Regions from separate parts of the Gryllotalpicola protaetiae genome, predicted to be linked through region 1. Evidence: predicted binding sites of a transcription regulator. Region 1 holds the regulator's gene; the other holds the start of a gene.
What was found. The regulator LexA, encoded in region 1, represses DNA repair genes until DNA is damaged. The targets are predictions, from matches to a motif close to TCGAACANNTGTTCGA.
Positions count from the first base shown of each region.

Region 2: D7I44_RS00910 (HNH endonuclease signature motif containing protein) is a predicted target of LexA. The motif match lies at 5,571-5,586, and genes of this name have one in related genera.

Region 1 covers NZ_CP032624.1:2,900,396-2,907,492, reverse strand. The annotation lists gene D7I44_RS14110 (SseB family protein) at 1-602, opposite strand, end outside; gene priA (bifunctional 1-(5-phosphoribosyl)-5-((5-phosphoribosylamino)methylideneamino)imidazole-4-carboxamide isomerase/phosphoribosylanthranilate isomerase PriA) at 586-1,332, opposite strand; gene hisH (imidazole glycerol phosphate synthase subunit HisH) at 1,371-2,021, opposite strand; gene hisB (imidazoleglycerol-phosphate dehydratase HisB) at 2,018-2,626, opposite strand; gene D7I44_RS14090 (histidinol-phosphate transaminase) at 2,631-3,755, opposite strand; gene D7I44_RS14085 (LysM peptidoglycan-binding domain-containing protein) at 3,795-4,151, opposite strand; gene lexA (transcriptional repressor LexA) at 4,488-5,099, shown strand; gene D7I44_RS14075 (methylenetetrahydrofolate reductase) at 5,106-6,077, opposite strand; gene hflX (GTPase HflX) at 6,074-7,097, opposite strand, start outside.
Region 2 covers NZ_CP032624.1:169,208-176,304, forward strand. The annotation lists gene D7I44_RS00880 (NtaA/DmoA family FMN-dependent monooxygenase) at 1-290, shown strand, start outside; gene D7I44_RS00885 (HAD family hydrolase) at 244-963, opposite strand; gene D7I44_RS00890 (LysR family transcriptional regulator ArgP) at 1,015-1,908, opposite strand; gene D7I44_RS00895 (LysE/ArgO family amino acid transporter) at 1,978-2,619, shown strand; gene D7I44_RS00900 (S53 family peptidase) at 2,817-4,709, shown strand; gene lepB (signal peptidase I) at 4,769-5,506, opposite strand; gene D7I44_RS00910 (HNH endonuclease signature motif containing protein) at 5,670-7,022, shown strand; gene D7I44_RS00915 (alpha/beta fold hydrolase) at 7,055-7,097, opposite strand, start outside.

The DNA of each region.
Region 1 (7,097 bases):
GCCAGTTCGAGGCCGACGGCGTCGGACTCACCGGAGAGGGCCCGCTCGAACGCCGCACGGATCGCTGGCGCACGGTAGGGAGCGACCCAGTCCGCGCCGGTCGCAAGGGCGAAGACGGCGGGTCGGCGCAGCACGAACTCTGTCGGGCTGGCCGGGTCGATCACGATCAGCTCGGTCTGCTCGCTCGCGGCGGCGAGGGCCACCCGCGGGCCTGCTGCAGGCACGGGACGCGCCTTCGGATCCCACGCGGCGAGCGTCTGCACCGACGTGAACGCCGGCAGCACCTTGCGACCGTCCGGCCCGGCAACCGTCACGATGGAAAGCTCCTGCGTCTTGTCGACCAGGTGTCCGTCTGGGGCGGTCTCGACCTCGCCGGCGTGCGCCAGGAGCGGGATCAGCAGACGGGCGCTTCGGAAGGTCGCGACGACATCCTCAGGGGAAGCCGTTCCGGTCAGGAATCCGGTCAGCGCCTGGAGCAGCCGCGGGTCGGCTGAACCGTCATCGGCCGCCGCAGTGTTGGGGGTGAAGCTTCGCCCGGCCCACGGCTGGCCGGCCGAGTCGGCGGCGCCGTGCGCCTCGCGCGGTTCAGTCCCCTGCGACACGGAGCGCCTCGGTCAGTGTGAAACGCCCCGAATACAGGGCCTTGCCGACGATCGCCCCCTCGATGCCGTTCGGCACGAGCGCGCGCAACGCGGCGATGTCATCGAGGCTCGAGATGCCGCCGGAGGCGACGACCGGCTTGTCGGTCTTGGCCGCAAGCTCGGCGAGCAGCCCGACGTTGGGGCCGCGCAGCGTTCCGTCTTTCGTGACGTCAGTGACGACGTAGCGCCGGCAGCCGGCTGCCTCCAGGCGGCCGAGGACCTCCCAGAGGTCACCGCCCTCCCTGGTCCAGCCGCGCGCGGCGAGCGTGGTGCCGCGCACGTCGAGGCCGACCGCGATCGCCTCGCCGAATCTGCCGATCACCGCGTCGGCCCACTCGGGGTTCTCCAGCGCGGCCGTGCCGAGGTTGACTCTTGTGGCGCCGAGCTCGAGAGCCTGCTCCAGAGATGCGTCGTCGCGGATACCGCCCGACAGCTCGATCTTCACGCCCTGGACCTCGCGCAGCACATCGCGCATGATCGCGCGGTTGTCGCCACGCCCGAAGGCCGCGTCGAGATCGACGAGGTGGATCCACTCGGCGCCCTGCCCGGCCCAGTCGAGCGCCGCGTCGATCGGGCTGCCGTAGCCCGTCTCGCTGCCCGCCTCACCCTGGGTGAGACGCACGGCCTGGCCGCCCGCGACGTCGACGGCGGGGAGAAGGACGAGCTGGGGCGCGGTGGGTGCGTCGGTCATGCGTTGCTTTCTGGTGGTGCGGATGCGGGGGGCGCGCACTACTTGCGCAGTGACCGCACCCAGTTGGTGAGCAGGCGGATGCCGGCCTGCCCGGACTTCTCGGGGTGGAACTGGGTCGCGCTGAGCGGCCCGTTCTCGACTGCGGCGATGAACCTCGCGCCGTGCTCGGCCCAGGTCACTCGCGGCGCGGGGAACGGCGGCTGGGTCTCAAGCGACCAGTCCTGCGCCGCGTAGGAGTGCACGAAGTAGAAGCGCTCGCCCTCGATGCCGTCGAAGAGCACGGACCCTGACGGGGCCTCGACGGTGTTCCAGCCCATGTGCGGAAGAACGGGCGCGTCGAGCTCTGAGACCTCGCCCGGCCACTCCCCCAGCCCGTCGGTCTCAGCGCCGCGCTCGTCACCGTGCTCGAAGAGGACCTGCATGCCGACGCAGATGCCGAGGACCGGGCGGCCGCCTGCAAGACGGCGCTCGATGACCTCGTCGCCGCGCACGGCCTTGAGCTGCTCGACCACCGCACGGAATGCGCCGACACCCGGGACGAGAAGCCCGTCGGCGTCCATCACGGCCTGGCGGTCGCGGGTCACCGTGACCTCAGCGCCCGCCGCCTCGAGCGCCTTGGCCGCCGAGTGCACATTCCCACTGCCGTAGTCGAGCACGACCACGGTCGGACGGGCGGTCGCGCCGGTCACAGGGCGCCCTTCGTCGACGGGACGCCGCTCACCGCCGCATCGAAGGCCTTGGCCTGCCGGAACGCGCGCGCAAAGGCTTTGAACTCGGCCTCGGCGATGTGGTGGGGGTCGCGGCCGTCGAGGACCCGGACGTGAACCGTGAGCGCCGCGTTGAATGCGATCGCCTCGAGGACGTGCCTGACCATCGAACCCGTGAAGTGGCCGCCGATCAGGTGGAGCTCGAAACCGGCAGGCTCGCCGGAGTGCACCAGGTACGGACGGCCGGAGATGTCGACGACAGCCTGAACCAGAGCGTCATCGAGCGGGACGAGCGCGTCGCCGAACCGACCGATACCGCTCTTGTCGCCGAGCGCCTGGCGGATCGCCTGGCCGAGGACGATGCCCGTGTCTTCGACAGTGTGGTGGACGTCGATATCGGTGTCGCCGCTCGCCCGAACGGTGAGGTCGGTCAACGAGTGCTTCGCGAACGCAGTGAGCAGGTGGTTGTAGAACGGCACCGACGTGTCGATGTCGCTGCGCCCCGTGCCGTCGAGGTCGAGGCTCAGCTCGATGCGCGACTCGCTGGTCTCACGTGTGATGGAGGCGGAACGGGGGCCTGCGGTCATACGCTCAGCCTACCGGGGCGCGCTCGGGCGACGCCGTGCGCGGGCTGCCATGCCGCTCGACATAGCGGGCCATCGCGTCGAGGAATTCCCCGGTCTCGGCTTCGGTGCCTGCCGAGACCCGCAGGCTGTTCGGGATGCCCATCTCACGGATGATGATGCCCTCGGCCAGCAGCTCGTCGAACACCTCACGCGGGTCGGCTACGCCGTCGAAGAGGACGAAGTTGCTCCAGGTGCGATACGCCCGGAAGCCGAGCGCATTCAGCCCGTCGACGATGCGGTCGCGCTGCACCTTGATCTCATCGACCATGGCGAGCATCTCGCGTGAGTGCGCAAGCGCCCCGAGCGCGGCCGCCTGCGTGAGCGCGGACAGGTGGTAGGGAAGCCGTACGAGACGCAGCGCGTCGGTGATCGCCGGATCTGCGGCGAGGTAACCGAGCCGGACGCCGGCGTAGGCGAACGCCTTGCTCATCGTGCGAGAGATCACCAGGCGCTCGCGACCCGGCAGCAGCGTCAGTGCGCTCGGCTGGCCGGCCGGGAAGAACTCTGCGTAGGCCTCGTCGACGACGACGACGCCCTGTGCCTCGGCGTAGACCGCCTCAATGACGTCGAGCGACAGCGGGGTCCCGGTCGGATTGTTGGGCGAGCACAGGATGACGACATCGGGCTGAGTGCGCCTGACCCACTCGGCCGCCCGGCCTGCGGAGAGCTCGTAGTCGGCATCGCGGTCGCCGGCCACCCAGGCGGTTCCCGTTCCGGAGGCGAGCAGCGGGTACATCGAGTAGGTCGGGGCGAAACCGAGCACGGTGCGCCCAGGGCCGCCGAACGCCTGCAGCAGCTGCTGCAGGATTTCGTTCGACCCGTTCGCCGCCCAGAGGTTGTCGCGGCTCAGGCCGTGACCCAGATACCCGGCCAGCGCCTCACGGAGCTCGACGAACTCGCGATCGGGATAGCGGTTGGCGCCGGCGATCGCCTTCGCAAGGCGACCCAGCACATCGGCCTGCACGTCGTCGGGAATGGGGTGGGTGTTCTCGTTGACGTTCAGCTCGACCCGGACATGCTTCTGCGGCGCCCCATAGGGCTCGCGCCCACGCAGGTCATCGCGGATCGGCAGATCAGACAGAGACGTCACCCTTCCATCGTAGGCGCGGCGCCTCACGCACTCGCCCGCCTACTTGGCGTACTGCGGCGGGACCGCGAGCGTCTGACCGGGGGTGACCACCGAACCCTGCAGACCGTTCATGTCGACGAGTGCGTCGACGACGTCCCGCGGGTCGTCGTGTGGAGCGATCGCCTCAGCGATCTGCCACAGGGACTCACCAGGGGTGACCGTGACATGCTCGAGCGCTGCCGTCGAGGCCGGGGGCTCGCCACCCGCCGCGGCGAAGCCGGAATTGACACCGAACCAGAGTGCTGCGGCGACAAGCGGCGTAGCAGCGAGTGCAACCAGCACAACCCGGCCGCGGCGCGTGAGCCGCAGATGCGAGCGCGCGCCCGCGGCAGACAAGTGAACAGTGACGCTGCTCATCTCGGACCCTCTACCTTCGTCATCTGATTCGGAACGCATGTTCGATGTTTTCTGCATTTCCGAACCTATCTTCGATTTGGTCATTACGCAAGCCCCTGCCGATCAGCGAAGTTATCCACCGGTTTCGGCGACTCGCTCGAACAAATCGCCTACACAACGAGGGTTTGCCGCTAATCTGTGGCTCACTGGTCGAAATGCAACCAGGGACCACCGACATTGGGGATTCACGTGACCACAGATGCAGTCGCCAAAGACACTCCAGCCGGCAAAGACGCCGGCGTCCCTCCCAAGCGGCGCACGCGACGCCGCAAGAACCTCAGCGACAAGCAGCTCGCGATCCTGGACGTGATCAAGAAGTCGCTCGCGGCGCGTGGCTACCCGCCGAGCATGCGCGAGATCGGCGACGCCGTCGGGCTCGCCTCGCTGTCGAGCGTGACTCACCAGCTGAATCAGCTCGAGCTCTCGGGCTATCTGCGCCGTGACCCCAACAGACCGCGTGCGCTCGAGATCCTGATCGACCCGCCGTCGCCCACCGAGCAGACCGATGACTTCGAGGCGAAGGCGCCGGTCGGCGACGCGACGCTGGTGCCGCTGGTCGGCCGAATCGCCGCCGGGGTGCCGATCACGGCCGACCAGCAGGTGGAAGAGGTGTTCCCGCTTCCGCGGCGACTGGTGGGAAACGGCGATCTGTTCATGCTCAAGGTCGCAGGCGAATCGATGATCGACGCGGCGATCTGCGATGGCGACTGGGTGGTCGTGCGGCAGCAGCAGGACGCGATCAACGGCGACATCGTCGCGGCCATGCTCGAGGGCGAAGCCACGGTCAAGGTCTTCCGCCAGCGCGACGGCCACACCTGGCTCCTGCCGCGGAACTCGGCGTTCGAGCCGATCCTCGGCGACGAGGCCGTCGTGCTCGGAAAGGTCGTCGCGGTCCTTCGAGCGGTCTGACCCGGGTCAGGCCAGCGGCGCCCCGGCGAACTCGGTCGAGACGAGCCGCTCGTAGAGCCCCGCCTCGATGAGCCCAGCGCGGGCAAGCACCGCCAATGGCGTCTCATGCAGGTTGCGCGTGTAGAGGTGGATGCCCGGCGCGCCCCCGTCGACCAGCTGCTGCACCAGCTCGGCCGCGAAGTCGATTCCGATCTCGCGCTGACCCTCTGCGGTGGGTTCGGCGCCGAGCCTGCCGACGAGCTGCGTCGGCGCCTGCTCGCCGGCGAGCTCGCGGGCACGCACGACGCCAGAGGTGCTCACGACCGGCAGGATGCCCGGGATGATGGGAAACTCGACGCCGGCTGCCCTGGCTCGCTCCACCAGGCGGAAATAGTCGTCTGCGTGGAAGAAGAGCTGCGTCAGGGCCAGGTTCGCGCCCGCGGCCTGCTTCGCCAGCAGTGTGTCGATGTCCTGTTGAAACGACCGTGAAGACGGATGCCCGTTCACGAACGCCGCGACCGCGATGACGACGCGCTCTCGGCCCTCGCGATCCAGGGTGATTCCCGGGGTCCCAGGAAGACGCACCTCACGCCAAGGGGCGCGCTCATGCTGCACCGCCTGAATGAGCTGGACGAGTTCCGCCCCTGAGCGGATGTCGCCGGGGAACTCCTCAGCCGTCGAGCCGAGCGGCAGGTCGCCGCGCACTGCGAGGAAGCTGTGCACCCCGGCATCCATGAAGGTCCGCACGGTGTCATGGCTGGACTGCACGCTCGAGCCGACACACGTGAGGTGCGCCATGGTGCGCACCTCAGGGTGTCGGTCGATGACGTGTTTGAGGACGTCGAGTGATGCGTCCTGCGACGACCCGCCCGCTCCGTAGGTGACCGAGACGAACTCGGGCCCTGCGGCGACCAGCCTGGCGATGCGATCCGGCAGCTGCTGCGCCACCCGGTCGGAACGCGCAGGGTGCAGTTCGAACGAGAACGGCACCTGCCTCATGATCGCGGCGCCGCTTCGAGCCGATAGGGCTCGAACTGCGCAAGGCGCGTCGGGTCGATCAGTGCCGAGATGCGCGTGCCCGCCTCCGTGTACGCCTGGGAAGTGACCCTGCCGCGTTCGTGCAGCGCGGAGATCACCTCTCCATGGGCATAGGGCACCAGCAGCTCGATCGGAACCGAGCGATCGGGGATGAGATAGGCGATCCGAGCGAGCACCTCATCGATGCCCTCTCCCGTGCGGGCACTTGCGAACACGGCGCCGGGCACCAGGCCGCGCAGCACGAGACGGGCGTCGTCATCGATCAGGTCGGACTTGTTGAAGACCACGAGCTCGGGGATGTCGCGCGCGCCCACCTCGCCGATCACGTCGCGCACGGTCTGAAGCTGGCTCGCAGGGTCGGGGTGGGACCCGTCCACGACGTGGACGATCACGTCGGCATCCTGCACCTCCTCCAGCGTCGAGCGGAACGCCTCGACCAGCTGGTGCGGCAGATTGCGCACGAACCCGACCGTGTCGGCGAGTGTGTAGGGCCGGCCGTCGACGGTCTGCGAGCGGCGCACCGTCGAGTCGAGCGTCGCGAACAGCGCGTTCTCGACGAGCACACCCGCCCGCGTGATGCGGTTCAGCATGCTCGACTTGCCCGCGTTCGTGTAGCCGGCGATGGCCACAGACGGCACCTCGTTGCGGCGACGGTTCGCCCGCTTGGCGTCGCGCGCCGGCTTCATCTCCTTGATCTGCTTGCGCAGCTTCGCCATGCGGGAGTGGATGCGGCGGCGGTCGAGCTCGATCTTCGTCTCACCCGGGCCGCGACTGCCCATGCCGTTGCCGGCGCCGCCGACCTGGCCGCCGGCCTGCCTGCTCATCGACTCGCCCCAGCCGCGCAGGCGCGGCAGCAGGTACTCGAGCTGGGCGAGCTCGACCTGCGCCTTGCCCTCGCGGCTCTTGGCATGCTGGCTGAAGATGTCGAGGATGACGGCGGTGCGGTCGATGACCTTGACCTTCACCACGTCTTCGAGGGCG
Region 2 (7,097 bases), 920 kb from region 1:
AGGGCAAGGGCACGCGCGGATTCCAGGTGTGGGGCTCGCCGGCCGACGTCGCCGACGATCTCGAGCGCCTGATGGACGAGGTCGACCTCGACGGCTTCCTCATCGAGCCGATCTTCGACCCGGCCGACCTCGAAGACGTCGCGACCTTGCTCGTGCCCGAGCTGCGCAGGCGCGGGCGGATGCCCGCCGCGCCGATCGCCGCCCCGACGCTGCGCGAGCGCCTGATCGGCTCAGAGGACTACTTCACGCGGCGCGCTCAAGCAGCTGAGTCAGTTCCCCAAGGGTCGTGATCTCGCGGTCGGGCTCGGGCTGGTGGCGGCCGCGGGTCCAGCCGTTGCGGTTGATCCACACGCTGCCGACGCCCGCGGCCTGTGCGCCTGCGATGTCGTATTCGAGGCTGTCGCCCACGTGCCAGACCTGCGCCGGATCGCTGCCGAGCGCTTCGAGCGCCGCCTCGAAAATACCTGTGTCGGGCTTGGCGACGCCGACCTCCGCTGAGATCAGCAGGGCGTCGAAGGCATCCGTCAGCCCGACGCGCTCGAGCTTCGCGCGCTGCACGCTGCTCGGCCCGTTGGTGACCAGCGCGAGGCGGATGCCCGCCGCCTGCGCCCCGTCGATCAGCGCGGTCACGTCGTCGTAGGCGCGGTACGCCGCGATCTCTGCCTGCCACTGCGCGGCGGCGAGGAATTCGGCGGGGTCGTCGTCGAGTCCGTACTCGCCGAGCAGGCGTCGCCAGATGGCGAGGCCGAGCTCGGGGGCGCCGACACCGCCCAGGGTCCACCCCGTGGCGTGCAGCTCGAACACCTCGGCCTCGAAGGCGAGCGTGCGGGCGGCGACCTCGGCCGCGTCGAGGCCGTGCAGCCTCGCGACCTGTGCGGCGGCGGCGTGCACCCCCGCTTCGAGCGCGCCCGTCCAGTCGACGAGCGTTCCGTCGAAGTCGAGCAGGAGTGCCTCCGGCGTCATGCGAGCAGAGTAGCCCAGCCCCGTGACAATCGGATTTCCACCGCGGTGTTTCTAGATCAGGCTCGCGCGCGCCGCCGTGGTCACCGCCGCGGTGACCTCGTCGAGCACGGTCGACGCGATCGCCCAGCGCTGCCAGTGGAGCGGCAGGTGGATGCTGCGCGCACCGCCGAGGCGCACGAGCTCACCGCGCTCGAGCTCGGCGGCGCACTGCTGGTCGGGCAGCAGCCCCCAGCCGAGACCGCCGATCACGGCTCGAGCGAAGTCCGCCGAGGTCGGCACGTAGTGCCGCGGCGCCCGGCCGCCCGTGCCGATCACCGCGTGATAGAGCCGGTGCTGCAGCTGGTCCTTGCGGTCGAAGTCGACGTAGGGCGCGTCGGCGATCCGCTTGATGTGCGCGACGCCGCCGAGGTGCGCCTCTGCGTAGGCCGGCGAGCACACCGCGCGGTAGCGCATTCGACCGATCGGAGTGCTGGTCGCGCCTTGAACGGGCTCGGCGATGCTCGTGACCGCCGCCGCGACCTCACCAGAGCGCAGCAGCTCGAGCGTGTGCTCCTGGTCCTCCCGGCGCAGGTCGAAGACGATGTCGGTGCGCGGCGCGAGCGACACGAGGGCGTCAAGGAACCAGGTCGCGAGCGAGTCGGCGTTCACCGCGATCGGCACAGAGAGCGCCACGCCCTCGCGGCCCGCGGCGCCCAGCTCGCGGGTCAGGTCGAGATCGAGCAGGGCGAGCTTGCGCGCATGCCGCAGCACGACCAGCCCGGCATCCGTCGCCTGAATCGGCGTGCTGCGCCGCACCAGCACCGCGCCCGCCGCCTGCTCGAGCGCCTTGATGCGCTGCGACACGGCCGACGGTGTGACGTGCAACCGCGCGGCGGCCGCGTCGAAGGTGCCCTCATCGATCACTGCGAGCAGGGTGCGCAGCTGATCGGAGTTCAACTCTGTCATAAGTGCAGCTTATGCCGCATGAGATTCTTTAGCTGGCATGATGGCCTACGGATTCCTAACGTTGGAGTCGTGTCACCCAGCTCCACCCTGCTCCCCGCCCTGCTCGGCCTCGGTACCGGGCTCTCCCTCATCGTCGCGATCGGCGCTCAGAACGCGTATCTGCTGCGCCTCGGCGTCGTCGCCACCCGGCGCGTCATGCTGCCGGTCGTCCTCTTGTGCGCAGTGTCCGACGCGGTGCTGATCTCGGCAGGCACCGCGGGGGTCGGCGCCGTGATCCAGCGCGCCCCCGAGGTGCTCGTGGTGGTGCGCGTGATCGGCGCGGGCTTCCTGATGGTCTACGGATTCCTCGCCGCACGACGCGCCGTCAGGCCGAACGGCGAGACGCTGACCGTCACGACGGGCGCTGAGGGCCGCGGTGTGCGCCTCGGCACGGCGATCGCCACGGTGTCGGCGCTCACCTGGCTCAATCCGCACGTCTATCTCGACGCGGTCGTGTTCCTCGGGTCGATCGCGAACCAGCAGGCGCCCGATGCCCGCTGGTGGTGGGTCGGCGGCGCCGTGACGGCGAGCTTCGTCTGGTTCTTCTCGCTCGGCTTCGGCGCCCGTCTGCTGCGACCGCTGTTCGCGCGGCCGATGTCCTGGCGCGTGCTCGACGCCCTGATCGCAGTGATCATGGTGTCGCTCGGCGTCAAGCTGCTGCTCGGTTCGTGATTTCTGCCCGCGCGTTGTTTCCTGCACGTATCAGCCGTGCAACCAGCAACTCATTCCTATTGACTAAGCAACATCGCGGCCGCTAGAGATGTGAGATTGGCCCCCGACCGTGGGCCAATCTCTCTCGCATTTCCAACGGAGGTACTGTGCGCTCTCGCCGTTCGCGCACGGTTGTCGTCGCCATAAGCGCCGGCGCCGTGCTGCTTTCCACCCTTGTCGGAACGGCGGCCGCGAACGCGGCCGACGGCGGCCGGCACTCCCTCGGCGGTGCGCCCTCGTGGGCCACCCCCGGTCACCGGCAGGGCAGCGTGCCCGGCGGGCGGCGGATCCCGTTCCGCGTCGTCGTCGGCAACTCGCACCAGCCGAGCATCGACGCCCTCATCAAGGACATCACCGACCCACACAGCCGCGACTACGGCCGCTACCTGACGCCGGCGCAATACGACGCGAAGTACGCGCCGTCGAGCGCAGACGTGCAGTCGGTCGAGTCATTCCTGAGCAGCCAGGGCATCCAGGTGACCAGCGTCGCGCAGGGCAACAAGTGGGTCGACGCCTCGGGCACCGCCGCCCAGATCGGCAAGGCGTTCGACACCTCGCTCGCCACCTACTCCCACAATGGCAAGCAGCAGTACGCGCCAACGGGCGACCTCTCGGTTCCGGCATCCGTCGCCGGTGTCGTCGCGGGTGTCACCGGACTCGCGCAGGGCGACAACGCCCGCACGCCCGGAACCGTCACGCCCGAGCCCACGCCCAGCGGCGTCGCGGCCGCGCCCGCCGCTGACAAGCCGCCGGCATCGCAGTGCTCGGACTACTGGGGCGAGTACCAGCAGACGCTGCCGCAGGCGTTCGGCCAGACGAGGTTCAACACCTACCTCTGCGGCGAGACGCCCGACCAGCTGCGCAAGCTGTACGGCACGACGAGCTCCATCGCGCGCGGCGACACCGGCAGGGGCGTGACCGTCGCGATCCTCGACGCGTACGCCAACCCGACCATGCTGTCCGACGCGAACCAGACCGCGACCGCGGTCGGCGACAAGCCGTTCGCGGCCGGCCAGTACTCCGAGCACATCATGGGGCCGTTCGGCCTGCAGGACGAGTGCGCGGGCGAAGCCGGCTGGAACGGCGAGGAAGCGCTCGACGTCGAGGCTGTGCACGGCATGGCTCCCGACGCCAAGGTGCTCTACGTCGGCGCCACCGACTGCGACACCGGGCTCGACGACGCCGCGAACTGGGTCGTCGAGACGCATGCGGCATCCATCGTCTCCAACTCCTACAGCTGGGGCAGCGAGCCGACCGACGCCGAGGATCAGGCCGAGATCCAGCTCGAGCATGCCATCTGGGAGCAGGCGGCAGCCGAAGGCATCGGCTTCTACTTCTCGACCGGCGACGACGGCGACACCGTGATCGACGGCCAGAGCCCGCAGCCGGAGTACATGGCCTCCGACCCGTACGTCACGGGTGTCGGCGGCACCAGCGAGATCATCGGCAAGAACGACCAGTTGGTCGCCCGCACCGGGTGGGAGACGCTGTTCGACCGCGTCGACTACACGGGTGCCACGCCCGCCTACCAAGACGGCCCCGTTCCCGGCGACTACTTCTACGGGGGTGCCGGCGGCGGCACCAGCCAGCTGTTCCCGCAGCCCTGGTACCAGGTGTCGAAGGTGCCGAACAGCCTCTCGCAGGCACGCGGCGCCACCAAGATGCGCACCGTTCCGGACGTCGCGGCCGACGCCGACCCGTACACGGGCATGTACTACGGCGTGACCACCGACGGCGCGTTCACGCTCAGCGCGATCGGCGGAACCAGCCTCTCGACGCCGTTGTTCGCGGGCATCCAGGCGCTCGCGCAGCAGAACCGGCCGTTCGCCATCGGGTTCGCGAACCCGCTGCTCTACGAGGTCGCCGGTCAGGGCCTCACGGACGTGACGCCGCACCCCGGCATCCACTTCGCGAGCACCGCGGGCAGTTACCTCGGCACGTTCGACGCAGGTGACACGCAGAAGACGACGTACGGCTACGACGACGAGACCGGTCTCGGTGTGCCGAACGGCGCGTTCATCGCGGCGGAGGCGGTCGGCGGCAGGCGGTAGTCGGCTCACTTCATTCGAAGGGGGTTCCGGATGCTTTCCGGGGCCCCCTTCGCTTCGTGTCAGTTCCTGCCGGCTTTGGCGAAGACGTGGGGGAAGTCCGAGAGCCACGACCAGCCCGAGATCGGCCAGCTGATGACGAAGGCGCGGCCGACGACGTCCTTCTCGGGGACGAAGCCCTTCGTCGGCAGGCCCTGGTTGAGGCTCGAGTCCTGTGAATCGCCACGGTTGTCGCCGAGGACCCAGAGCTTGCCGGGCGGCACGGTCACGTCGAACGGGTTCGAGTCAGCGCGCGCGCCATCGGGCCATTGAGCCTGCGAGGCGATGAACGGCTCGTTCAGCGGAACGCCGTTGAGCGTCACACGGCCGACCGCGGTGCAGCACACGACGTGGTCGCCGGGGAGCCCGATGACGCGCTTGACGAGATGGTTGTCACTGTCGGCGGTTCCGAGGCCGATGAAGGTCAGGGCGTCGCTGAGGCCGCGCGCGACAGGGTTGGCGGGCGCCGCGGGCGGGGCGGGCTCGCCGCGCAGCCACCCGCCCGGGTCGGCGAACACGACGATGTCGCCGCGGTGCACGGGAACGAGCCTCGGCTCGAGCTCGTTGACGACCACGCGATCGTCGGCTGCTGTGCCCGGGCCGCCGATCAGCGTGTTCTCCATGGATGCCGACGGGATGTAGAACGAGCGGATCAGGAACGTCTTGATGAGAAAGGAGGCGAGCAGCGCGGCGAGAAGGACGACGATGTCGCGGGCGAACAACCAGGTCTTCTGACCGCGAGTCTGAACGGCGCGTGCCACGTACTCTCCTTCTGATGCACCGTGCGGCGTCGCAATGCTACTGGAGCAAGACTTCGCATTGGTGACGTACGTGTGTTCTATCTTAGCGGCGTTTTCTCAGCTTATAGTCGCCGTGAGTATCGAATATTTGATACACTTGCGGTAGGTGATCGGGGGCGGGTCAGTGACAGCAGTCGGCGAGGGTCTAGGGGCGGCGTTCCACCGCGTCGAACCTTCGCTTCCCCTGCGCCTCCCTGCGCTGACGGATGATCAGCTGGTCGGCTTCGCGCAGGACGCCGAAGAGGTGCTGCGACAGGCCGAGGCGATCACGCTCGCCGTCGCCAGGGAGTTCGACCGCCGCTCCGACGAGTCGCTCGGGGAGGACTCGCTGGCGCGCAAGCTCGGGGCGAAGAAGCCCTGGGGTGCGATCGAGACCGTCACCCGCACCAGCGCCGGTGACGCGCGGGCCCGCGTGCTGGAATCGCGGGCGCTGGCGAAGCTGCCCGTCCTCGAAGACGCCGTCTCTTCCGGGGCGCTCTCCCGTGCCCAGGCGGAAGTGATCGGCGCACCGATCCTGAAGACCGTTCCCGTCGCAGACCCTGCCGCTGTCGATATCGCCTGCACAGAGCTCGTGGAGCTGTCCGCCGCATTGCCCGCCTCCGCGGCGGCGGACGCGGCGAGAGTGTGGGCGGCCGTTCTGGACCCCGACGGCGTCGAACCCGTCGAGAAGGCCGCGATCGAGAAACGCTTCCTCACCCTAGGGCCTGCCCGCAACGGCCTGGTGAAACTCACCGGGCTCCTGCCGATCGAGCAGGCCGCCGCCATCCGCGCCGTCCTCGACGCGCATGTGAATCCGCGCGCCGGCGCCGAGGTGCGCTTCACCCCAAGCCCCGACGTGCTCGGCGACGCCGACCCCGACGACACAAAACCGCTGCTGACGGGAACGCTCGATCTGCCGCCCGTCGACACCCGCTCGGCGAAACAGAAACGCGCCGACATCCTCCACGCCGTGTTCACCGCCGCAGCCCGGGCCCCGCAGACCCCGACCATGGGCGGCGCGCACCCCACCATCCTCGTCACCACAACGAAAGACGAGCTCGAGACCGGCCACGGCGTGGCATGGGTCGATGGCGAAAACGAGCCCATCAGCGCCCATGCCGCGAAGCGCATCGCCGACGCCGGCGGCTACCAGGAAGTCGACCTCTCCCCCACCGGCGAGATCCTGAACCTCGGCCGCACCCAACGCTGCTTCACCCCGCAACAGCGCAGAGCCCTCGCCGCCCGAGACAAAGGCTGCATCATCCCCGGCTGCACCACACCCGCCCGATGGTGCGAAACCCACCACCTCACACCCTGGAAAGACGGCGGCAAAACCAATGTCATCAACGCCGCACTCCTGTGCTGGTGGCACCACCACCTCATCGACGACGGCCCCTACCAACTCCGCACCAGCAAAGACGGCACACCCGAAATCAGATGGGTCTACGGCTCCCACGCCTCACCCTGGGTACCAGCCATCCACCGACCCGCACGCTGAACCGCGAGGCAGAACTCTGCCCAGCGGAGGGTTCAGGAAGCCAGGAAGTCGGTGGCCACATGGCCCCACGCGCGC